One region of the Cronobacter dublinensis subsp. dublinensis LMG 23823 genome, then DNA from elsewhere that is predicted to be linked to it. Evidence: predicted binding sites of a transcription regulator. Region 1 holds the regulator's gene; the other holds the start of a gene.

What was found. Region 1 encodes CRP, which controls carbon source genes, mostly activating them, when cyclic AMP is high. Its sites were predicted from a motif close to ATGTGANNNNNNTCACAT; they were not measured.
Region 2: a site for CRP is predicted at 10,595-10,612, ahead of AFK67_RS04480 (beta-galactosidase). Genes of this name have one in related genera too.

What each region holds. Positions count from the first base shown of each region.
Region 1 covers NZ_CP012266.1:4,069,248-4,081,572, forward strand. Annotated here, with positions in the region: gene AFK67_RS18910 (YheV family putative zinc ribbon protein) at 1-35, opposite strand, end outside; gene kefB (glutathione-regulated potassium-efflux system protein KefB) at 46-1,851, opposite strand; gene kefG (glutathione-regulated potassium-efflux system ancillary protein KefG) at 1,851-2,402, opposite strand; gene AFK67_RS18925 (ABC transporter ATP-binding protein) at 2,530-4,440, shown strand; gene AFK67_RS18930 (nicotinate phosphoribosyltransferase) at 4,468-5,958, opposite strand; gene prs (ribose-phosphate diphosphokinase) at 5,970-6,827, opposite strand; gene AFK67_RS18940 (NUDIX hydrolase) at 7,023-7,742, shown strand; gene AFK67_RS18945 (hydrolase) at 7,817-8,833, shown strand; gene AFK67_RS18950 (YheU family protein) at 8,834-9,052, shown strand; gene AFK67_RS18955 (phosphoribulokinase) at 9,101-9,970, shown strand; gene AFK67_RS18960 (OsmC family protein) at 10,027-10,431, opposite strand; gene crp (cAMP-activated global transcriptional regulator CRP) at 10,740-11,372, shown strand; gene AFK67_RS18970 (YccS/YhfK family putative transporter) at 11,438-12,325, shown strand, end outside.
Region 2 covers NZ_CP012266.1:968,751-981,075, reverse strand. Annotated here, with positions in the region: gene AFK67_RS04515 (MurR/RpiR family transcriptional regulator) at 1-81, shown strand, start outside; gene iolB (5-deoxy-glucuronate isomerase) at 131-940, opposite strand; gene AFK67_RS04505 (CoA-acylating methylmalonate-semialdehyde dehydrogenase) at 959-2,464, opposite strand; gene AFK67_RS04500 (TIM barrel protein) at 2,823-3,644, shown strand; gene AFK67_RS04495 (hypothetical protein) at 3,772-4,029, shown strand; gene AFK67_RS04490 (NAD-dependent malic enzyme) at 4,079-5,779, opposite strand; gene AFK67_RS04485 (oligosaccharide MFS transporter) at 5,991-7,256, opposite strand; gene AFK67_RS04480 (beta-galactosidase) at 7,328-10,459, opposite strand; gene AFK67_RS04470 (LacI family DNA-binding transcriptional regulator) at 10,706-11,782, shown strand; gene AFK67_RS04465 (YncE family protein) at 12,028-12,325, shown strand, end outside.

The DNA of each region.
Region 1 (12,325 bases):
ACGGCCCCGGCAATAAAACGTTTACGCACCGCCATAGCTTAACCTCTATTCAAACTCATCCCAGCCGTCCAGCTGGCGTCGTTCCTGCTGCATCTCACGGTGGAAAATCTCTTCCAGCTCGCGCCGCGCCTCGCGCACGCGGGAGATTTGCGCGTTATCGGTATGTACCGGCATCAGCTCGCGCAGCATCCGCATATCAAGACGACGGAAATGCAACTGCGCGCGCTGCGCCTGATGCGGATGCATACCCAGCGAAATGAGCGTCTTGCGCCCCAGCTCCAGCGCGCTGGAGAAGGTTTCACGGGAAAACTGCTTCACGCCCGCCTGCAACAGCTCATGGGCTTCAACACGCCCGCGCGCGCGCGCCAGAATCTCCAGCTGCGGGAAGTGCTGCTGGCAGAGATGCACAATCCGCATCGTGTCTTCCGGATCGTTACAGGTCACGACGATAGACTCCGCCGATTCCGCGCCCGCGGCGCGCAGCAGTTCAAGCTCCGTCGCGTCGCCATAGTAAACTTTGTAGCCATATTTACGCATCAAGTTGACCGCGCTGATATCGCGCTCCAGCACCGTAATGCGCATTTTATTGGCCATCAGCAGGCGGCCAATCACCTGACCAAAGCGCCCGAAGCCGACGATGATCACCTGCGGTTTATCATCTTCCACATACGGGGTTTCGTCATGCTCATCCTGCGCGTTGAAGTGGCGCGCCAGCAGCCGGTCGATGCCTTTCATTACCAGCGGCGTGGTCATCATCGAAAGCGTGACCGTCACCAGCAGCAGCGCCATCTGGTCGTTATGAAAGAGTTTCTGCGACGAGGCGCTGGAAAAGAGCACGAACGCGAATTCGCCGCCCTGGCTCAGCACGCCCGCGAACTGCAAACGCTCGGTGCGCCGCAGGCCCTGAAAGCGTCCCAGGCCGTACAGCACTGCCATTTTGACGCTCACCAGCACCGCCACGCTCATCACCACCCACAAAATATGGGTATAGAGGACGCCCAGATTTAACGCCATGCCGACCGAGATAAAAAACAGTCCCAGCAGCAGGCCTTTAAACGGCTCGATGGCTATCTCCAGCTCATGGCGATATTCGCTCTCCGCCAGCAGGATGCCGGCGATAAACGTGCCGAGCGCCATCGACAGCCCCAGCAAATCCATAAACAGCGCCGAGCCCAGCACCAGCAACAGCGCGGCGGCGGTAAACACCTCGCGCACGCCGGAGCCCGCGATAAAGCGAAACACCGGGCGCAGCAGATAACGCCCGCCTATCAGCATTCCGCCGAACGCCAGCACTTTCATGCCGATCTTCATCCAGTCAGGATGTTCATCGCCGTTGCCCGCCAGCAGCGGCACCATTGCCAGCGCCGGGATCACCGCCAGATCCTGGAACAGCAGCACGGAAAATCCGAGCTGCCCGCCTTCGGTGCGGTTCATGCCCTTATCGCGCATCAGCTGCAACGCCATCGCGGTTGACGACATCGCAAGGCCGATACCGCCCACCACTGCCGCCTGCCAGGCGAAATCGGTCAACATCAGCAGCCCGGCCAGCACCACCGCGCTTAACAGCACTTGCGCCGCGCCGATACCGAAGATAGAACGCCGCAACTTCCAGAGTTTCGAGGGGTTCAGCTCAAGCCCTATCAGGAACATCAGGAACACGACGCCGAGCTCCGAGAAGTGCAGAATTTCGTCGACGTCGCTGATAAAACCGAGGCCCCACGGGCCAATCGCTATCCCGGCGAGCAGATAACCCAGCACCGCGCCGATGCCAAGCCGCGCCGCAATCGGCACCGCCACCACCGCGGCGAAAAGAAACAGAATGCCTGCCAGCAGCAGGTCCGAGCCTTCCATCAGAAGCCCCCCGGTGTTAACGGCGCGGCCAGCCAGCTTTCATACGCGCGGCCCTGCGCCGCCAGTTCAGAAAGCGACTGACGCCGCGCCCAGTAAATGATCAGCGGCGTCATCCAGTGCATACGACACATGGCGGCCGTCAGTTCGAAGGGACGTAAAATGTCGCTCAGGGCATAGCGGTTAAAGCCGTCGGGGCGATAAGCCGTTTCCGGCTCGCCGGTCGTGATAACGCAGCGCCAGTATTTGCCGGCAAGCTCGTTGCCGCCCACGCCGCTGGCGAAACCGCGGCTTAACACGCGATCGAACCACTCTTTCAGGAGCGCCGGACAGCTATAGGTGTAGAGCGGGAACTGAAAAACGATCACATCGTGCTCGCGCAGCAACGCCTGCTCATGGCTGATATCAATAAAGAAATCGGGATAGTGGGCATAGAGGTCATGCACCGTGACATTAGGTAATTGCAGAGCCGGCTTAAGCAAAACCCGGTTAGCCACCGAGTCCTGAGATTCCGGATGGGCATACAGCAGCAAAACTTTCGCTGTCTGTGACATCATTCCCCTCCAGGGCGTCGTCATTGTTACTATTTTGGGCTACCATGGCGGCCCCACGCGGTGCCCTAAAGCATCACGTTACATGAATATAATGACAATTTAACATAGTCTGAATCTACGGCGCCTTATGATTGTTTTCTCCTCGTTACAAATTCGTCGCGGCACCCGCGTGCTGCTGGACAACGCCACCGCCACCATTAACCCGGGCCAGAAAGTGGGCCTGGTGGGTAAAAACGGCTGCGGCAAATCCACGCTGCTGTCGCTGCTGAAAAACGAGATAAGCGCCGACGGCGGCAGCTTCACTTACCCTGGCACCTGGCAGCTCGCCTGGGTGAACCAGGAGACGCCCGCGCTCCCGCAGCCCGCGCTAGAGTACGTCATTGACGGCGACCGCGAATATCGCGCCTTTGAGCACGAGCTTAACGAGGCGACCGGGCGCAACGACGGCCACGCCATCGCGACGGCGCACGGCAAGCTGGACGCCATCGATGCCTGGACCATCCGCTCGCGCGCCGCGAGCCTTCTGCACGGTCTGGGTTTCAGCAATGAACAGCTGACGCGCCCGGTGAGCGACTTCTCGGGCGGCTGGCGTATGCGTCTTAACCTCGCGCAGGCGCTGATTTGCCGCTCTGATCTGCTGCTGCTCGATGAACCCACTAACCATCTCGATCTCGACGCGGTCATCTGGCTGGAGAAATGGCTGAAAAGCTATAACGGCACGCTGATCCTTATCTCGCACGACCGCGACTTCATGGATCCGGTCGTGGATAAAATCATTCATATCGAACAGCAAAATATGTTCGAGTACACCGGCAACTACAGCTCGTTTGAGCGCCAGCGCGCCACGCGTCTCGCCCAGCAGCAGGCGACCTACGAAAGCCAGCAGCAGCGCGTCGCGCATCTGCAAAGCTTCATCGACCGCTTTAAAGCCAAAGCGTCCAAGGCGAAGCAGGCCCAGAGCCGCATCAAAATGCTGGAGCGCATGGAGCTGATTGCGCCTGCGCATGTCGATAACCCGTTCCACTTCAGCTTCCGCGCGCCGGAAAGCCTGCCTAACCCGCTGCTGAAGATGGAAAAAGTCAGCGCCGGTTATGGCGAACGCACCATTCTGAACTCCATCAAGCTCAACCTGGTGCCCGGCTCGCGCATCGGCCTGCTGGGGCGCAACGGCGCGGGTAAATCAACGCTTATCAAACTGCTGGCGGGCGAGCTGGCGCCGGTCAGCGGCGATATCGGCCTCGCCAAAGGCATCAAACTTGGCTACTTCGCGCAGCACCAACTGGAATTTTTACGGGCCGACGAGTCGCCGCTGCAACATCTGGCGCGCATCGCCCCGCGTGAAACCGAACAGCAGCTGCGCGACTATCTCGGCGGCTTCGGCTTCCAGGGCGATAAAGTCACGGAAGCGACCGAACGTTTCTCCGGCGGCGAGAAGGCGCGTCTGGTGCTCGCGCTCATCGTCTGGCAGCGCCCTAACCTGCTGCTGCTTGATGAACCGACCAACCACCTCGACCTCGATATGCGCCAGGCGCTCACCGACGCGCTGATCGAATTTGAAGGCGCGCTGGTGGTGGTCTCGCACGACCGTCACCTGATTCGCTCCACCACCGACGATCTCTATCTGGTGCATGATGGCAAGGTCGAGCCTTTCGACGGCGATTTGGACGACTATCAGCAGTGGCTGAGCGACGTGCAGAAGCAGGAGAACCAGGGCGACGATGCCAGCCGCGAGAAAGACAACGGCAACAGCGCCCAGGCGCGTAAAGATCAGAAGCGCCGCGAGGCGGAGCTGCGCACCCAGACGCAGCCGCTGCGCAAAGAGATAACCCGTCTGGAAAAAGAGATGGAAAAGCTCAACGCCACGCTCGCGGCCGTTGAAGAGAAGCTCGGCGACAGCGCCATTTACGATCCGGCTCGCAAAGCGGAGATGAATGAATGCCTGCAAACGCAGGCGAAGACCAAAGCGGCGCTGGAAGAGTGCGAAATGGCGTGGCTGGACGCCCAGGAGCAGCTGGAAGCGATGCTGCAAAACGACTAACCGGGCCCGCAGGCCCGGTTGGCTTGATTAACGCTGCGCCGCCAGCCGCTGGCGCAGCGTTTCCAGATGTTCCACGCCGTGCAGTTTGCCATCCAGGAAGCGGGTTTTCAGCTCGCCCTGCTGTTCCTGCTCCAGCGTCTGCTCGTCAAACAGCTGATACTCCCCTTCGTTGTTACGCTCCACCCGCAGGAGGCCGCGCGCTGAACGTTTCAGACCGTTGTCGGTTTTCGGCTCTTTGAAAATCATGCGGCCGACGCCGTTCACTTCACCGTAGGTGGCTTTCATCGCAAAGCCGAAGGTGTCGCGGGTGTTGTACTGGTAGGTAAACGAACCCACGCCGAACACCACGTTCGAACTGGCGAAGCCTTTCGCCGCCAGACGGCGCAGGATCTCTTCGGCGCGTTCCAGGGTGATGGAATCGCCGTAAATCAGGCCCACGTGCGGGTCGAGCACTTTAAAGCCTTTATCATTCACTGTGCCGCCGAAAATCTCCCACAGCACTTCTACCGAGCCTTTCTCTTCCGGCGTGCGGTCAGCGCGGGTGTCGTCATCCGCGCCGGTGCCGCACAGGATCTCTACCGGGTCGCCGCTGTCCGGGCGGAACACCACGCGGCCGTCACGCGCCATGATCTGCGTTTTCAGCTCCCGGGTATACTCGGTGATAACGCGCCAGTAATCCCAGGTATCGGACACAATCGAGACAAAGCCGTTCGGGTAGAGAGAGCAAATCAGGCGGCGGAACGTCTCGATCTCGCTCTCTTTCTCGCCCATGCACATCACGCTGTGCTCGGTCGCCGGAATAGAGGCGGCAATAAAACATTCCTGTCCCTGGGTGTAATAATCGCGGGCGTAGAGCATCGACGGAATATTATCGGTGCCTTTAAAGCTCAGCAGATGGCCGCTGCCCGCCTGCGCGGTATCCTGCAAGCCCGACATCCCGCGAAAGGAGAAGTCGTGGCACTGGAAATCCAGGTGGCTTACGTCAGAGCAGGTTTTCTCTGCCCAGTGTTCGCAGATTTTACGGTAGTGGTGCGCAATCGTGGCGTTGGTGGACGATTTCCACAGCTCCGCGGAGAGCACGGTTTCCAGGTAGTTCACCAGCCAGAAAAATTCCGGGATCGTGTTGGTGATGGTCAGCACCGGCACTTTCATCGCCACCTTGCTGCCTTCATCCAGCGCTTTGATATGCAGCGGCAGATAACCGAGCTGATGCAGCGCGCGAATATGATCTGCGCTCACCGCGCCTTTGCCGATATAGCTGTCCATCACGGCCTGATATTCGTCGACCACTTCCGCCTGCGGGCGGGCGAAAAACTGCTCGTTAAAGAGATCCACCAGGAACCACTGCAGGAATCCTTGTAAACCGAAGAACACCAGCTTGCCGTCCGCCACCGGAGAGTGGAAATGATTATCGCTGCGTGGCGTGAAGTTGGAATACACTTTGGTGGTGCCAGCCGGATACTGTTCGCGATGCGACACTTTGTAGCCATCAATAGCCAGAATCGGATTCATCTTCATCTCCCTTCTCCTTACGCGTTATAAATAGTATTGATATCAATCATTTCTACCCGATCCTGCGCCAGTGTCGCAGGCGCGAAAGAGGTGGTCGTATACAGCTGGTCAATGCCGTTATTCAGCAGGTTCTCGACGCCTTTGGAAAATACGCCGTGGGTAACGTACAGGCTGACGCTGCGGGCGCCCGCGTCGCGCAGCACCTGGGCGGAGCCGATAAACGTGCCGCCCGCGTCGCACAGGTCATCGACAATCAGCACCGCCTTGCCCTGCACATCGCCATCTACCAGACGAAAGCCAGTCAGCGCGCCGGTGGCGACATTGCGCTGTTTGGTCAGCGTGGCGAAGCCTTCAGCCCCGACCGCCTGCGCTACCGCGTGGATTTTTTTCAGCGCGCCGGCGTCCGGCGCGACCAGCATCAGCTCACCGGCCTTCAGGGCACTGACGAGCGTCGGGCTTTGCATCAGGCAGCGCTCCTGCGGGATGGCCACGAGATTATCGATGGCGGCCGCGGCGGCTTCACTGTGTGGATCCAGCACCAGCACTTTGTCGAAACCGAGCGTGTTTAGCTGGCGGGCAAACACTTTCAGCGCAAAGCTGTCGCCCGGCTGCATATGTCTGTCCTGGCGGGCATACGGCAGCCACGGCAGTTCCAGATGGCTGAAGCGGACATCGCAATGCTGACGTACTGCGTCGGTCAACTGCGCCAGCAGCATAAAGTCGTCCATCGTTTTCATGGCGGCGGCGCGAATACGCATCAGCGAGGCGACGCGAGGCAGCTCGCCGGTCACTTTCGCCCATACGGCGCCGTCAGGAAAACGCCCGGTCTGTGTTGCTATCTCTTGTCCGTCTACCATCAGTTGCGTCTGCATCATGTTCGCCCCGGTTAATGAGTTAATGTCCTTGCGACACATTTAATATTGTCCAAGAGACACTAATAAGCAAGCGAAAAATTCGCCGGCGTGGTTAAAAAATAGCATGTTGCTGAAAAATAAAGCAATAAAGGTTTGCTTTGCCCCGCTCTGTCGGGCTGGTAAACTTGTCTCTGAGACAATTAAACGGAGCGGCGCATGACCACTGAAGCAGAATATCTGGAAAACTACGATCCTGCGCGGTTCCCTTCGCCACTGGTAACCGTGGACAGCGTGCTGTTCACCCTGCATGACCAGGCGCTCTGTGTCCTGCTGGTGCAGCGCGCGCGTCAGCCGCAGCAGGGGCGCTGGGCGTTGCCGGGCGGCTTTATCGATATGCAAAAAGACGCCTCAACGCACGCCACGGCGCTACGCAAGCTGACCGAAAAAACCGGCGTGCGCCCGTCATGGCTGGAGCAGCTGGAGACCTTTTCCGGCCCGGATCGCGACCCGCGCGGCTGGAGCCTGACGACCGCGTGGTTTGCGCTTATCGCCTGGGTCGACTGCCAGCCGCATATCGCGTCGGTCAGCGATGCGCAGTGGGTGCCGGTGACGGCGCTGGATACCCTCGCGCTGGCGTTCGATCACCGCGCGATTATCGAGGCGGCGCTGCGCCGCTTACGCCAGAAGACGATGTACTCGCTTCTGCCGGTATACTGCCTGCCGGAATGCTTTACCCTGAGCCAGCTGCAGGAGGCGACGGAGATTATTCTCGGCCAGCCTATCCAGCGCAAAAGCCTGATCCGCCGCTTTGAGGCCTCGGGCATGTTTGAAGAGACCGGCGAGAGCGTCGCCACCGGCGCGCGTAAAGCCCGGCTCTGGCGGCGCAAGCCGGATGCGGATATTCATCTTTTCTCGCGCAATTTGCTGGCTGAGTGATCCGCATCAAACCATCAACAAAATGAATAACAATCGTTATAGTAGTTAGCGAACTAACCAACAGACAGCGTGCCATGGCCGACATTACCCCCGCAGAACTCCCTGCACTGAACACCGATTCTTCACACTTTCAGCCAATGCCGGGAGTCAGCAATCCGCATCTGCAAACCATGCTGCCGCGCGTTCTGCGCCGCCGGTTGCAGTTTGAGCCGCACTGGCAGCGGCTCGATTTGCCGGACGGCGATTTCGTCGACCTCGCGTTTAGCGAAAACCCGGAACAGGCGCGCCATAAGCCGCGACTGGTGGTGTTCCACGGACTGGAAGGCAGCCTGCACAGCCCCTATGCACACGGGCTTATCCACGCAGCGAAACAGCGCGGATGGCTCGGCGTGGTGATGCATTTTCGCGGTTGCAGCGGCGTGCCGAACAAATTGGGACGTATCTATCATTCAGGCGAAACCGAAGACGGCACCTTTTTCCTGCGCTGGCTCGATGAACGCTTCGGCACGGTGCCGACAGCGGCGGTCGGGTACTCGCTCGGCGGCAATATGCTCGGCTGCCTGATGGCGGAGATTGACGCCGCCTTCCCGCTTACCGCCGGGGTCATTGTTTCCGCGCCGTTTATGCTGGAGCACTGCTGCAATCATATGGAAAAAGGGTTTTCGCGCTTTTATCAGTTCTATCTGCTGAACCTGCTGAAAGCCAACGCGACCCGCAAGCTGAAGGCCTGGCCTGGCACGCTGCCCGTCGACCTCGCCCAGCTTAAACGCCTGCGCCGCATTCGCGATTTCGACGATCTCATCACCTCGAAGATCCACGGCTACCGCGATGCCGTCGATTATTACCAGCAGTGCAGCGCCCTGCCGCGGCTCGCGGCGATTACTCGTCCGACGCTGATTATCCACGCCAAAGATGACCCGTTTATGGATCATCATGTGATCCCCGACACGACCACGCTGCCTGCTAATATTGAGTATCAGCTGACGGAGCACGGCGGTCACGTGGGCTTCGTCGGCGGCACGCTGCGTCAGCCGAAAATGTGGCTTGAGCAGCGCATTCCTGACTGGTTAACCCCTTATCTGGACCGATAAATGATCATTCCCTGGCAAGACATCGCGCCCGACACGCTGGAGCGCCTGATTGAAGCCTTCGTCTTGCGCGAAGGCACCGATTATGGTGAACATGAACGCTCGCTTGAGCAAAAGGTCGCCGATGTACGGCGTCAGTTGCAAAGCGGCGAAGCCGTTCTGGTGTGGTCTGAACTGCACGAAACGGTCAATATCATGCCGCGCTCGCAGTTTCGCGGTTAACGTTGCCAGGCGGAGCCTTGCCCCGCCGCTTCAGGGAGTTGTCTCGCTATGTCTGCCAAACATCCGGTTATCGCCGTCACGGGCTCCAGCGGCGCGGGCACCACGACCACCAGCCTCGCGTTTCGTAAAATCTTCGCCCAGCTGAATCTTCACGCCGCCGAAGTGGAAGGCGACAGCTTTCACCGTTATACGCGCCCGGAAATGGACATGGCAATTCGCAAGGCGCGCGATCTGGGCCGCCATATCAGCTATTTCGGCCCGGAGGCGAATGATTTCGGCCTGCTGGAGCAAACCTTTGTGGAATACGGCCTGACCGGCAAAGGGCAGTCGCGCAAATATCTGCACACCTACGATGAAGCCGTGCCCTGGAACCAGGTGCCGGGCACCTTTACGCCCTGGCAGCCGCTGCCGGAACCGACCGACGTGCTGTTTTATGAAGGCCTGCACGGCGGCGTGGTGACGCCGCAGAACGACGTGGCGAAGCATGTCGATTTACTGGTGGGCGTGGTGCCTATCGTCAACCTGGAGTGGATCCAGAAAATGATCCGCGATACCAGCGAGCGCGGGCATTCCCGCGAGGCGGTGATGGACTCCGTGGTGCGTTCGATGGAGGATTACATCAACTACATCACGCCGCAGTTCTCGCGCACGCATATCAACTTCCAGCGCGTGCCAACGGTGGACACCTCTAACCCGTTCGCCGCCAAAAGCATTCCGTCGCTCGACGAAAGCTTCGTGGTTATCCATTTCCGCAACCTGGACAATATCGATTACCCCTGGCTGCTCGCGATGTTGCAGGGCTCGTTTATTTCGCACATCAATACGCTGGTGGTGCCGGGCGGCAAAATGGGGCTGGCGATGGAACTCATCATGCTGCCGCTGGTGCAGCGACTGATGGAAGGCAAGGAGATACAGTAACGCCGTATCGATAAGCCGTTGGGCGGGTCAGCGCAGCGCCGCCCGCCGTCACACGCTTACCCTTCTGTCACTTCGTACGAATGGGTAATATTCACGCCCTTGCCAAGCATCAAGGCGACCGAACAATACTTCTCCGCCGACAGGTCTACCGCACGCGCAACCGCCGCATCTTTCAACTCTTTACCCGTCACAACGAAATGCAGGTTGATATGCGTAAACAGGCGCGGCGCCTCTTCGCGACGCTCGGAGGTGAGCTTCACTTCGCAGTCGGTCACGTCGTGACGGCCTTTTTGCAGAATAGAGACCACGTCGATCGCGCTGCAGCCGCCGGCGGCCATCAGCACCATTTCCATCGGGCTCGGCGCTTTGTCGCCGGAGTTGCCATCCATCAGGATCTGGTGCCCTGACGCCGACTCGCCCAGGAAGGTTAAGCCTTCCACCCATTTCACTCGTGCGTGCATGATAATCGCTCCAGGCTATTCATTTTACTGACAGATTACTCGGCCCCGTCATAAGAGGCAACGGAAGGCGACCTGCGTCAAGCTGAAACGAGACAACAGGAGACACCTGTGAAAAGCTATGCTAAAACAGTCTGGATGCAGCGGCGATACATTGATGTTACGCATGTATGCAGAGGAGAGACAATTTATCGGCTGCGACGTCCACGGACAGCCAACTTCCCTGGATGCGGGAAGATGATGATTGCAAAGCCAGACAGGGGTTACGCGCCCTGTCTTTGGAGCCAGTTTAAAACAGAGGATAACCGCGCATGGTGCTTGGCAAACCGCAAACAGACCCGACTCTTGAATGGTTCTTGTCTCATTGCCACATTCATAAGTATCCATCTAAGAGCACGCTGATTCACCAGGGTGAAAAAGCGGAGACGCTGTACTACATCGTCAAAGGCTCAGTGGCAGTGCTGATCAAAGATGAAGAGGGCAAGGAGATGATCCTCTCGTACCTGAACCAGGGAGACTTCATCGGCGAACTGGGTTTGTTCGAGGAAGGTCAGGAGCGCAGCGCCTGGGTTCGCGCTAAAACTGCCTGTGAAGTGGCTGAGATCTCTTACAAAAAATTCCGTCAGCTGATTCAGGTAAACCCGGATATTCTGATGCGTCTCTCTTCGCAGATGGCGCGTCGCCTGCAGGTCACCTCTGAAAAAGTCGGTAACCTGGCGTTCCTCGACGTGACGGGCCGCATCGCGCAGACGCTGCTGAATCTCGCCAAACAGCCGGACGCCATGACTCACCCGGACGGCATGCAGATCAAAATCACCCGTCAGGAAATCGGCCAGATCGTGGGCTGCTCCCGCGAAACCGTGGGCCGTATCCTGAAGATGCTTGAAGATCAGAACCTGATCTCCGCGCACGGAAAAACCATCGTGGTTTACGGAACCCGCTAAGGTTCCTGAAAAAAACGGCGTGTCGCTTCGGTAACACGCCGTTTTTGTTTCTATACTTCTCCCCTATGTGGCGTCGTCTTATCTATCACCCTGAAATCAATTACGCTTTGCGGCAAACGCTGATCTTAAGCCTGCCGGTCGCAGTGGGATTGCTGCTGGGTCACTTACAACAGGGGCTGTTGTTCTCGCTGGTGCCCGCGTGCTGCAACATTGCCGGTCTCGATACCCCGCATAAACGCTTCTTCAAACGGCTCATCATCGGCGCGTCGCTGTTTGCGTTAAGCAGCCTCGCCGTGCAGTTTCTGCTGTTGCAGGCGGTGCCGCTGCCGCTCATTCTGCTGATGCTGGCGCTGCTGCTCGGCGTGACAGCGGAAATCAGCCCGCTGCATGCACGCCTGTTGCCCGCATCGCTTATCGCGGCGATTTTCACGTTAAGCCTCGCCGGGAATATGCCCGTCTGGCAGCCGATGCTGCTCTATGTTCTCGGCACGCTCTGGTATGGCGCGTTTAACGGCTTCTGGTTCTGGCTATGGCGCGAACAGCCACTGCGCGAGTCGTTAAGCCTGATTTATCAAAGCCTCGCCGACTACTGCGAGGCTAAATACAGCCTGCTGACGCGCCATACCGACCCGGAGCAGGCCTTGCCGCCCCTGCTGGTGCATCAGCAAAAAGTGGTGGATCAGATAAGCCAATGCTATCAGCAGTTGCAGATGCTGGCCGCGACCCGACAGAACGGCTACAAGCGCCTGCTGCGCGCCTTTCAGGTGGCGCTCGATCTCCAGGAGCATATCTCGGTCTCGCTGCATCAACCCGGTGAAGTGCAAAAGCTGGTGGAGCGCAGCCACGCTGAAGAGGTGCTGCGCTGGACGGCGCAAACCGTGGCGACGCGCCTGCGCACGCTCTCCGACGATATCCTCTATCACCGCTATTCGCGCCGCTTCACGATGGACAAG
Region 2 (12,325 bases), 1.3 Mb from region 1:
GCCTCGCTCTGTCTCGCCCAGACGCTCGCCGTGTCGCTGGCGCTTAACAACAGTAAAAACGCGCAGCAGCAGAGCGCCTGACGCGCGCCACAAAAAAAACGGCCCGGATGGGCCGTTTTTGTTTCCACGCTTAGCGCCGCGGATAGTCGTCGCGGTTGATCCAGGCGTGGTCCTCTTCCCAGGTAAACAGCCATTTGCGCTCCGGCCCTGCCATCACGTTCAGGTAATAGCTGTCATAACCCGCAATCGCCGCGACCGGATGATAGCCGCGCGGCACCATCACCACGTCGTGATTGTAGGGGGCCATGCAGGCGTCGAGACTGCGGTCGTCGGTGTAGACGCGCTGAAACGCGAAGCCCTGCGGCGGGTCGAAGCGGTGATAGTAGGTCTCTTCAAGCTGCGTCTCCTGGCCCGGCACCGGAGTATCGTGCTTGTGCGCGGGCCAGGAGCTGGTCGCGCCCTCTTCGGTATACACCTCGACCACCAGCAGCGCGTCCGCCTCGCCGCTGTCCGGCAGGATGTTATGCACCAGACGCTGATTGCGCCCCTTGCCGCGATGCTCAACACCCACCTCTTGCGGCGTTATCACTCGCGCAGGCAGCGCGCCTTTGCCCGGCGCGCTACAGACCGCGAGTTCCAGACTGGAATCCGCCGTCACTTCAATTTGCTCCTGCGGCGGCACGTAGACCGACCACGGCGGCGTGCGCTCAAACGGCGACATCCGCCCGCCGAGCCCCGGAAAATCCGCCTTGCGCGTTTTCACCGAGGCAAGTCCCGCCACCAGCACCAGGCACAGCTCCCGGTCACCGCTCTCAAGCGTGAGCGTTTCACCCTCTTTCAACATCCAGACATCAAAGCCGATATAACGCCAGCCAGCGTTTTCCGGGGTGATGTGCTGAAGATGGCGCGCGTCGCGCTGCGCCTTTGCAAGTAACGACATGGCTCCTCCTGGAAAAACTTAACCGAGCGTCGGCATACTGAATTCAGAGACGGTCTGCTGCCCCTGCGGCCAGCGTACCGTGGCAGTTTTCATGCGGGTGTAGAACCGCACGCCGTCCGGCCCGTGTACATTCAGCGCGCCGAAGACGGAACGCTTCCAGCCGCCGAAGCTGTGGAATGCCATCGGCACCGGTACCGGCACGTTGACGCCCACCATCCCTGCCTGCACGTCATGCACGAACTCGCGCGCCGTGTGGCCGTTGCTGGTGAAAATAGCGCTGCCGTTGCCGAACTCATGGCTGTTAATCAGCGCCAGCGCGCTCTCGTAGTCCGGCGCGCGCACGATGCCAAGCACCGGCCCGAAAATCTCTTCGCGCCAGATGACCATCTCCGGGGTTACGTTATCAAACAGCGTGCCGCCCACGTAATAACCCGCTTCATAACCCGGCAGGCGGAAACGGCGACCATCCACCACCAGCTTCGCGCCCTCGTTAACGCCCTTCTCAATATAGCCCAGGACTTTTTTCTGGTGCGCGTCAGAGACGACCGGCCCCATCTCATTCTCTTCCGGCCCGCGCATACAGCCTGGGCCCACTTTCAGCGCTTCCACCAGCGGCGTGAGGCGCGCAATCAGCTTATCCGCCGTTTCGTCGCCCACCGCGACCACAATCGGCAGCGCCATACAGCGCTCGCCCGCCGAGCCAAACGCGCCGCCCATAATGGCGTTGACCGTCGCGTCGAGATCCGCATCCGGCATCACGATAGCGTGGTTTTTCGCCGCACCGAACGCCTGCACGCGTTTGCCGTACGCGCTGGCGGTTTTGTAGATATGCTCCGCCACGCCGGACGAGCCGACAAAGCTCACCGCCGCGATGCGCGGATCGGTATAGAGCTGTTCAGCGTCTTCATTGCTGCAATGCACGACGTTAAAAACGCCGTCCGGCAACCCGGCCTCTTTCAGCAACTCCGCCATGCGCACCGCGGCAGTCGGCGCCAGCGCGGGCGGCTTGAGCACAAAGCTGTTGCCGCACGCGAGCGCTATCGGGAACATCCACATCGGCACCATCGCCGGGAAGTTAAACGGAGTGATCCCGGCGACCACGCCGAGCGGCTGCATCAGGGAGTAGCTGTCGACGCGGGTACCGACATCCGAGGAGTATTCGCCTTTGATCAGGTGCGGAATACCGCAGGCGAACTCCACCACTTCCATGCCGCGCGTCAGTTCGCCCATCGCGTCTGACCAGACCTTGCCGTGTTCGCTGACGATAATCGCCGCCAGTTCTTCGGCGTGTTGTTCCAGCAGCATTTTGAAATGAAACAGCACCCTGGCGCGGCGCAGCGGCGTGGTGTTCGACCAGGCGGCGAACGCCTCATGGGCGACCTGGATTGCGCCTGAGACCTCCTGGGCTGTGGATTGCGTCAATTCGCGCACCGGTTTGCCCGTGGCCGGGTCGAAGACCGGCACCGTCTGGTTGCTGCTGCTGTTGCAGATTTTCCCGCCGATAAAGTTTCCTGTGATATTCATGCTTAGCCTCGTCGTCTGGAGGGGGTCAATGTCGTCGCCGTGCCGGCTCGTGTAAAAACATCTGCCTTTATCCTGGCCAAATGAAATGAATATTTCAATAAAGCAATCAAATGGAATTTAATTTTGGTGACTATGGTCGCATTTTCATCCCGCGACGCGTTGCCCCGCTTTCACCTTACCGGTTCACCCCCTGAAACATCACGGATCATGCCGCGTATCACTGACATATCCGCCAGCTTCAACGCTTTTTTTGCGAAGCCGATCAAAGAATCCGCATTTCAAATATTGCCAATTATGAAATAAATGTTTTGATTAAAGACAGACCCGTTTTTCATTCTGTTGCTTTCAGGAGAGTACGATGACCATTGCACTGCACCGCTTCTGCGTTAACCGCAAAATCGCGCCGGGGCTCGATATCCCCGCGTTCTTTAAGCTTGTTAACCGGCTTGGGCTGAACAAGGTCGAGCTGCGTAATGACATGCCCGGCGGCAGCGTGACAGACGGCCTCGGCCATGCGCAGGTACGCGAACTGGCGGCGCGTTACGGTATTGAAATTGTCACGATTAACGCCGTTTATCCGTTTAACCAGCGCACGCCTGCGGTGCGCGAGCTCACCGAGTCGCTGCTGAAAGAGGCGCAGGCGGTGGGCGCGGCGGGGCTGGTGCTCTGCCCGCTGAATGACGGAAGCCACATCGCGCCCGACGAGACCCTGGCCGCGCTGCGGGATCTCGCCCCTCTCTTTGCGCGCTACGGCATTCAGGGGCTGGTCGAGCCGCTCGGTTTTCCGCAAAGCTCGCTGCGCTCGGCGGCGCAGGCCCAGACGTTGATCCGCGACGCCAGCGCTCCTTTTAAGCTGCTGATCGACACCTTTCACCACGCGCTCTACCCGCAGGCGGCGCAGGAGTTCGCGCAGGTGGACGTGTCGATGATTGGGCTGGTGCACCTCTCAGGCGTAGAGGACGCGCGCCCGTTCGACGCGCTCACCGACGATCAGCGCATCATGCTGACGCCAGGCGATCGTCTGAACTCGGTTGAGCAGGTTAACGCGCTGGAGGCGCGGGGCTATCAGGGGATTTACGCTTTTGAGCCGTTCTCATCAGCGCTGGCGACATGGAGCGAAGCGGATATCGAGCGTGAGATCCTCAGCAGCATTGAGCTTGTGCGCCAGCACGTTGCCTGAGCCCGGGCGCGCAAAACGGCGATAAAATCACCTGTGGTCGGGGCGCGGTTTCAGGTATGATGCGAGGCCAGATCCCGTGGCGCCAGGCGTTGTCGGGGTTGTCCTTTATTCAGAACCGAGCGCGTCAATGAGAGTCACCCCGGCCAACACCGTTGAATCCATTATCTTTTGCCTGCTGTTTATCTTTTTCTTTTTAAACCTTCCGCACCTGCTGTTCGCCCTGCTGCACGCCACCGAGCTGCGCGACGTCGCTGCGGTGGTGAACGTGGTGCCGTTTCTGGATGACTTTAACGCGTATTTTATTGAGCTTGCGGTGGTGTCGGTTATCTGTTCGCTGATAACGACCGTGGCGGGCAAGTGTCTCTGGATGCAGTGGCGCGGGTGACGCGCCGGATGTGAAACACGCTGGCGCGACGCGCCAGCGTGAAGCCGCCTCAGATAGACGTGCGGCGATAGCTGCGATACTCCGGCAGCCAGAAGTTTTCTTCAATGGCCTGCAACAGCGCCTCGGCGGAGGTTTTCACCGCCACACCCTGCTGCTGCGCCATTTTCCCTACCGCAAACGCGATATCCTTCGACACCTGCTGAATGTCGGTCAGCGGCGGCAGCACCAGCCCGCTGCCGGTATTAACGAGCGGCGAATGGGACGCCAGCGCTTCGCTCGCCGCCATCATCATTTCATCGGTAACGCGCAGCGCGCCGGACGAAATAATCCCCAGCCCGATGCCGGGGAAGATGTACGCGTTGTTGCACTGGGCAATCGGGTAGGTTTTCTCTTTCACCGTTACCGGCTGGAACGGGCTGCCCGTCGCCACCAGCGCCGCGCCGTCGGTCCAGTTCAGGATGTCGTGCGGCGTCGCCTCGACGCGTGACGTCGGGTTGGAAAGCGGCATCACGATCGGGCGCGCGCAGTGCTTATGCATCTCGCGGATGATCTCTTCGGTGAAGAGCCCGGTCTGGCCGGAAACGCCAATCAGAATGTCCGGTTTGGCATTGCGCACCACATCCAGCAGCGAGAGGGCATCGCTTTGCGTATCCCAGCCCTGCAGGCTCTCGCGTTTTTGCACCAGCTTCGACTGGAACGACAGCAGGTTCGGCATGTTGTCGGTCAGCAGGCCGAAGCGGTCGACCATATAAACGCGCGCCCGCGCCTGCTCGTCGGTTAAGCCGCCTTCGGTGCGCATCCAGGCGATGATCTGCTCGGCGATGCCGCACCCGGCGGAGCCTGCGCCGAGGAAGACGATTTTCTGCTCGCAAAGCTGGCTGCCTGCCGCGCGGCTCGCCGCAATCAGCGTGCCGAGCGTGACCGCCGCGGTGCCCTGGATATCATCGTTAAAGCAGCAGATTTCGTCGCGATAGCGCTCCAGCAGCGGCATCGCGTTTTTCTGCGCGAAGTCTTCAAACTGCAGCAGCACGTTCGGCCAGCGCTGTTTCACGGCCTGGATGAAATCATCGACAAAGGCGTAGTACTCGTCATCGGTGATGCGCGGATGACGCCAGCCCATGTAGAGCGGATCGTTCAGCAGCTGCTGGTTGTTGGTGCCGACATCCAGCACGATAGGCAACGTGTAAGCCGGACTGATGCCGCCGCAGGAGGTATAGAGCGAGAGCTTGCCGATAGGAATGCCCATGCCGCCGATGCCCTGGTCGCCGAGGCCGAGAATACGCTCGCCGTCGGTCACCACGATCACTTTGATGTTATGGATCGGCACGTTTTGCAGAATGTCGTCCATGTTGTGGCGGTTCGGCCAGGAGATAAACACCCCGCGGGCGCGGCGGTAGATCTCAGAGAAACGTTCACAGGCGGAGCCCACCGTCGGGGTGTAGATGATGGGCATCATCACTTCGAGATGGTTTTCCAGCAGGCGGTAGAACAGGGTTTCGTTGGTGTCCTGGATGTTGCGCAGGTAAATGTGTTTATCAATATCCGTTTTGAAATCTTCAAACTGTCGCCACGCGCGCTCCGCCTGCTCTTCAATGGTTTCCACCACTTCCGGCAGCAGCCCCAACAGGTTGAAGTTGCTGCGCTCCTCCATGCTGAAGGCGCTGCCTTTATTCAGTAGCGGAAACTCCAGCAGAACCGGACCGGCGTAGGGAATGTAAAGCGAACGGTTTTTTTTGTGTTTGATTTCCATCTGTCTCACTCTTTTTTGCGCGGCAGAAGCCTTATCACCGGCTCTCTGGAGGCCGCGTCGGAACGGGCGGATTACCATAGCGGCACATAGTGTATAAGAAAGCGGCCCGCCACTCTTCCATAAATGGACAGATTTCTGACGTCAATGCTATGCAATTTATTCATTCAGGGGAATGACGGAGGAGCCGGGCTCCCCCGTCAGGGTGTGGGCGTCAGGCAAGCGAGGAGTCGGGCGATTTCTCAAGCGCCGCGCGCGGCCGACCCTGTAGCGTGAAGAAAGAGATGACGGTAAAGCCAAGCGTAATCAGCCCCAGTATCAAATAGGTCTGCTGGAAGCCGACCGTGTCGTACATCCGCCCCGCCCAGGTGGAGAGCACAACGCCGGAGAGCTGTTTCGAGAGGTTAAAGCCTACCAGGAACAGCGTGGCGGAAAGGCGCGGGTCAAACACCGCCGAAATGTATTTAAAGGTGCCCACCAGCAGGAACGGCAGCTCGAACATATGCAGCGTTTTCAGCACGATAACTTGCCAGTCGGCGGTGGCGAACGACGAGCCGATAATGCGCATAGACATAATGGCGCCCGCTATCAGCAACGCGTTTTTACTGCCGATGCGGTTGATGATAAACGGCGTGAAGAACATTACGGTGGCGTTGAGCAGCTCGCCGCCGGTGGTGACGAAGCCGAAGATCTGCGTGCCACGCTCCGGGCTTGAGAAAAAGCCTTTGAAGAAGTTGGCGAACTGCTGGTCGAAGACGTCATAAACGCTCGCCACGCCCACCACGTAGATGATAAACGCCCAGAAGCTGCGCATTCTGAACAGCTCGCTCACAAGCTTCATCGAGAACGCCTGGCTGGTCTCCTGGGTGCCGGAAATCAGGTTGCCGCTCTCCCCCGCCGGGCGTGAGAACCACAGGACGCCTGCGAGTATCAGCGCGCACGCCGAGGCCACCCAGAAGATGATATTGGGGTTCACGCCAAACAGCATGCCGGTCATGGAGGCGCACAGCGCCCAGCCCACGCAGCCGGAGACGCGCACTTTGCCATATTCAAAATTATTGGCGCGACTCACGCGTTCAATATATGCCTCCACGGCGCCTGAGCCGCTCGAAAACACGATGCCGAGATAGCAGCCGCCGACAAACGCCCCGACCCAGATGTTAAACGCCAGCAGCGGTTTAAGCACAAAGATAAAGAACGGCGCAAACAGCACCAGCAGGCCGGTAATCGTCCACAGCAGATGTTTACGCAGCCCGAGCTTATCGGACACCAGCCCGAACACCGGCTGGAAGATAATCGCGAACAGCGAGATGCACGAGAAGACGATCCCCGTATCCGTTTTATTCAGGTGGGCGACATCCGCGAGCCACACCGGAAAGAACGGAAAGTAGGCCGACATAATGAAGTAGTAGAAAAAGAAGAACAGCAAAAAGAATAGGAAGTTCTGTCTTTCAACCGGGGTCAGGGCAGGCTTATTCATCGTTCACCTTTCGTGTTAATGAGGCTGTTTTTGTTGTTAAAGCCGGGGCAAGCCCCGGCGGTCGCGCCCTGTCAGCCTTGCCGTCTGCGCAGGGTAAAGCGGTAGCGGTATTCCCGCGCGCTCAGCAGATATTCCGGGTGCACGCTCGGGGTCCAGGAGTCATCCCCGCCGACGCCCATATGGAAACCGTCAATCGTGAGCCAGATGCCCGCCTCCGGCTGCAGTTTGTGCCAGTGGCTGGTCTCCATGAGCTGGCGGGTACCGTACGGGCTTAACGAGAAATGAAACTCGCCCTCGGCCAGCCAGCCGTTCCAGTTCAGCTCGCGGGTATTGCAGCGCAGGCCGTTCTCAGTAGGGAAAATGTACGGCGTGGAGAGCTCAGCAAGCGGCAGCGTCCAGCGTGAGAAACAGGCGCTGCTCAGCCGGTCCGGGTAGTTCTCATGCGGGCCGAGGCCGAGCCAGCTGGCCGTCTCTTCGCCGCCGCGCAGCTGGCAGACGACGCCGATACGCGGCAGCGGCGGCAGCGCCGGGCTGCGCTCGACGTCGATATCGCAGTGCAGGGCGCCCTGGTTATCCACGACCATACGCCAGCGGCTGAGAATGGCCGGGCCGTCCGCCAGACCGCGGGCGAAATACGCGTGCTGCACGCGCACTTCCACGCCCTCGCGGGTGGTTTGCGCCTCGCAGGCCAGGCAGCGGTGTTCGGCGTCATACAGCCCCGCCGCTTTCCAGCGCTCCACCCAGGCGTTCGGGTCGATGCGTTCCACTTCGCTGACGCCGATATCGTTATCCAGCGGCGCGCGAATAAACTGATCGGCAAGCGGCGTCAGCAGTTGATCTTCGCCGTCGTCGCTCCACTGGGTAAGCAGCCCGCTGGCGCGGCTGACGCGCCAGACCTGACGCCCATGGCGGATGACAAATTCCGCGTCGGCTATCTCAAGCGCGGGCGCTTCGCCCGCCACCGGCGGTTCGGGCAGCGCCAGCGGCGCGGCAAGCGGCCACTGCGCCCAGGCGCTGAGATGCCCCTCCGGCGACCACGCCGTCGCCTGCGGCTGTTCCACGCGCACGTGCAGCCAGATGGCGTCGTCGCCCGCCTGAGCGCTAAAGCCGTTCTCGCTGAGCGTCAGCACGCAGCTCTCCTGTGGGCCAAGCTCCAGCGCGGTTTCGCCACTGATGCGTGTTTCGCCGCGCACCTCGACGCTCCAGACCAGGCGCTCGTTGTCGTTGTCGCGGAACAGGTATTCGCTGGTCACTTCGATTTGCAGCGGGCTTTCGCTCACCAGCCGGAACTGGAAGAACTGCTGCTGATGCTTCGCCTCATACAGCGCCGGGTGCGGCGTGCGGTCCGGGAAGACCAGCCCGTTCATGCAGAACTGTCGGTCGTTCGGCGTGTCGCCGAAATCGCCGCCGTAGGCCCACCAGCGGCTGCCGTCCGGCTCCACGCGCGTGATGGCCTGGTCGGCCCAGTCCCAGATAAACCCGCCCTGCAGGCGCGGATACTGGCGGAACGCGTCCCAGTAGTCGGCAAAATTACCGAGGCTGTTGCCCATCGCGTGGGCGTATTCGCAGAGGATCAGCGGGCGGGTTTCGCCGGGCATCGAGATCCACTTTTTAATCGACCATTTCGGCACCGCCGGGATAAGCTGATCCGTTTCTACCCGGGCGTACATCGGGCAGATGATGTCGGTGGCGCGCGTATCCGCCCCGCCGCCTTCATACTGCACCGGGCGCGTCGGGTCCTGATGCTTGATCCAGTTGTAGAGCGCGGTGTGGGTCGCGCCGTTGCCCGACTCATTGCCGAGCGACCAGATAATAATGCTCGGGTGGTTACGGTTGCATTTCACCATCCGGGTGACGCGCTCGCTGTAGGCGCCAAGCCACACCGGGTCATCCGACAGGCGGCTCATCGGCTCCATGCCGTGGGTTTCGATATTCGCTTCATCCACCACGTAAAGCCCGTAGCGGCTGCACAACTCATACCAGCGCGGCTGGTTGGGGTAGTGCGAGCAACGCACGGCGTTAAAGTTGTTCTGCTTCATCAGCAGGATGTCCTGCACCATCGCCGCCTCATCCACCGCCTGGCCTTTTTCCGGGTGATGCTCGTGGCGGTTGACGCCGCGAATAAGCAGCGGCTGGCCATTGAGCGTCAGCAGGCCATTGTGGATTTCCACGCGACGAAAGCCGACGTCGTGCGCCTCGGAGACTAACGCCATACCGTCAGTGTCCAGCAGCGTCACGACCGCGCGGTAGAGGTGCGGCGCTTCGGCGCTCCAGAGCAGCGGATTGTCGACATCGAGCGAGAGCGTCACGCGCTCCGGGTAGTTACCGCGCTCATCAATCGGGGCGGAGCCGAGCGCCCGCGTCTGGCTCGCCACTTCGGTGTCGCCGTGCCACAGCGCCAGGCTGACGCTGAGCCCGCGCGCGGCGGACGTCACCTCCACCTCGCTAAACAGCGTGGCGTGGCGCAGCGATGGCGCAAGCTCGGTATGGACGCGCACGTCTGCGAAGGCCTGCTCCGGGAGATGCAGCAGGCTCACCGGGCGGAAAATCCCGCTCATGCGCCACATATCCTGATCTTCCAGATACGTGCCGTCCGACCAGCGCAGCACCAGCACGCACAGGCGGTTGCGGCCCGCGTGCAGCACGTCAGTGAGATCGAACTCCGCTGGCAGACGGCTATCCTGGGAGTACCCCACCCACTGCCCGTTACACCAGAGATAAAACGCCGAGTTCACGCCGCCGAAGACGATGCGCGTGCGGCCCGCTTCGAGCCACGCCTGCGGCACGTCGATATCGCGCGAATAGCAGCCGGTCGGGTTGTCGTCCGGCACAAACGGCGGGTTGACCGGGATCGGGTAGCGCACGTTGGTGTAGATCGGGGTGTCATAGCCTTCCATCTGCCAGTTCGACGGCACCGTTGTGGCTCGGGCATCCGTGAGATCGGCCGCCAGCCAGACATCCGGCACCTGATGAGGGCTTGAGAAAAAGCTGAACTGCCACTCGCCGTCGAGCGACAGCACGGCGTCGGAGGCGTCGCCCCGGCGCGCCTGGCAGGCGTCACGCCAGCCGTGCAGCGGCGTGTGGGAAGGCAGGCGGTTCACGCTGGTAATAGCCGGATTTTGCCAGTCGTTACGGGCAAGGATGGTCGCCAGCGGGCGCGTCTGCAGCTCGTTAAAAGCAGTGGTGGTGGGGTTTTCTGTCATGATGGTTCCCTGGAAATCAAAAAATGTCGTGCGCTAACATTGATAATCAGCATGGCGGGAAACCGGGCGGATCGCGAACAGCGGCTTTTCAGAATGAGAACCTGGATCACATCACAGCCATGAATGGATCCAGAAATGGGATCTTCATCACACCGATAATGTTAGCGCACGACATTTCACGCCAGAAATTGACTTTCGCCGCCGCCATCACCGATCATTGCGCCGACGAGAGGCAGAGGAAAGGCGATGAAAAAACGACTCAGCACGCTGGATGACGTGGCGCAGAAGGCCGGGGTGTCGCACCAGACGGTGTCGCGCGTGCTTAACAAACCGGCGCTGGTGTCGCCCGCCACCCGACAGCGGGTGCTGGAGGCCATGGAGGCGTTACAGTTTGTGCCAAACCGCAGCGCGCAGCTGCTGGCGGGCAAAGCCACCCGCACGCTCGGTTTTATTACCGTCTCTCTCGCGCTCCACGCGCCGTCGCAGATTGCCGCCGCCATTAAAAGCCACGCCGCGCGGGCGGGCTACAGCGTGGTGATCGCCACCCTGGAAACCGGCGCGCTGGAGGAGCTGCAACGCTCGCTAAATGAGATGCGCGCGCAGAAAGTGGACGGGGTTATCATCAACCTGCCGCTCGGGGCCGACGCGGCGGCGACACTCGCGGCGCAAAACAGCGATCTGTTGTGCCAGTTTCTCGACGTGCCCGCCGACAGCGACGTGTTTCACGTGAGCTTTGATCCGCGCGACGGCTCGCGCCAGAGCGTGGAGTTTCTGCTTGATGCCGGGCATCGGCAGGTAGCGCTACTCGCAGGGCCCGCGCATTCGGTCGCCTCGGCAATGCGTCTCGCCTGCTGGCAGGAAGTACTGGCGGAGCGCGGCCTGCGCGCCTGCGCGCTGCTGCACGGCGACTGGAGTTCGAAAGATGCCTGGCAGCAGACGCTCAGCCTGTTTCGCACGCGGCGCGACATCACCGCGCTGCTGGTGGCTAACGACCAGATGGCCTTCGGCGCGATGAGCGCGCTGGACGAGCTCGGCCTGCGCGTGCCGCAGGATGTCTCGGTGATTGGCTATGACGACACGCCGGACAGTGCCTATTTCATTCCGCCGCTCACCACCGTCGAGCAGGATTTCAACCGCCTCGGCGCGGAATCGGTGCGCCGGATGGTGGCGCGCCTCACCGGTCACGGCGACGGCGGCTCGACGCTGCTGCCGACGCGTTTCATCGAACGCCGTTCCACCACGTCGCTGCGCGACCGTCACGCCGATCGCGAGCGCCTGCTCGATGAGATGGCGCGTCTGGTGAAAGCGCTGCGCGAGTGCTGAGCACGACGCCGGAGACCCCACTCTGGCGTTTACGGTTATTTCCTTCCTCTTTTGCGCATTTTCCCTGCCTTTTAGCGGCCTGTTCGCGCCGATGATTTTCGCTTTCAATTGCAAATGATTATTAGTAACATTCTCAACTTCTGTGAAAGGGTGTTTCAGTTTATGGCAGGATCCGCTGGCGCAGACGCCGGGAAAATCCCCTTTTGCGTTATCTGACAATAAGTTAAACCAAATGGAGTTGTCTGATGAACCACAAGACCGGCGCCCTGGCGCTGCTGGTGACGCTCGCCCTTATCGGCTGCGCGACACACCCTTCCCCCGCCCCGGCCACCGCTCCGGCTCCCGCAGCACACACCCAGCACGATCACCTCGTGAAGCGCGAACTCGCTTACGGCGTGTATGAGATGGCGCTAAGCCCGGCGGGCAACGCGCTCTATGTCGCCACCGCGCAGTCGTTTAAGGACGTGCAGGGCGGCGTAATTTACAGGCTCGATCCGCAGTCGCTGATCACGCTCGGCGAAACCCATACCGACCTGAAAAATT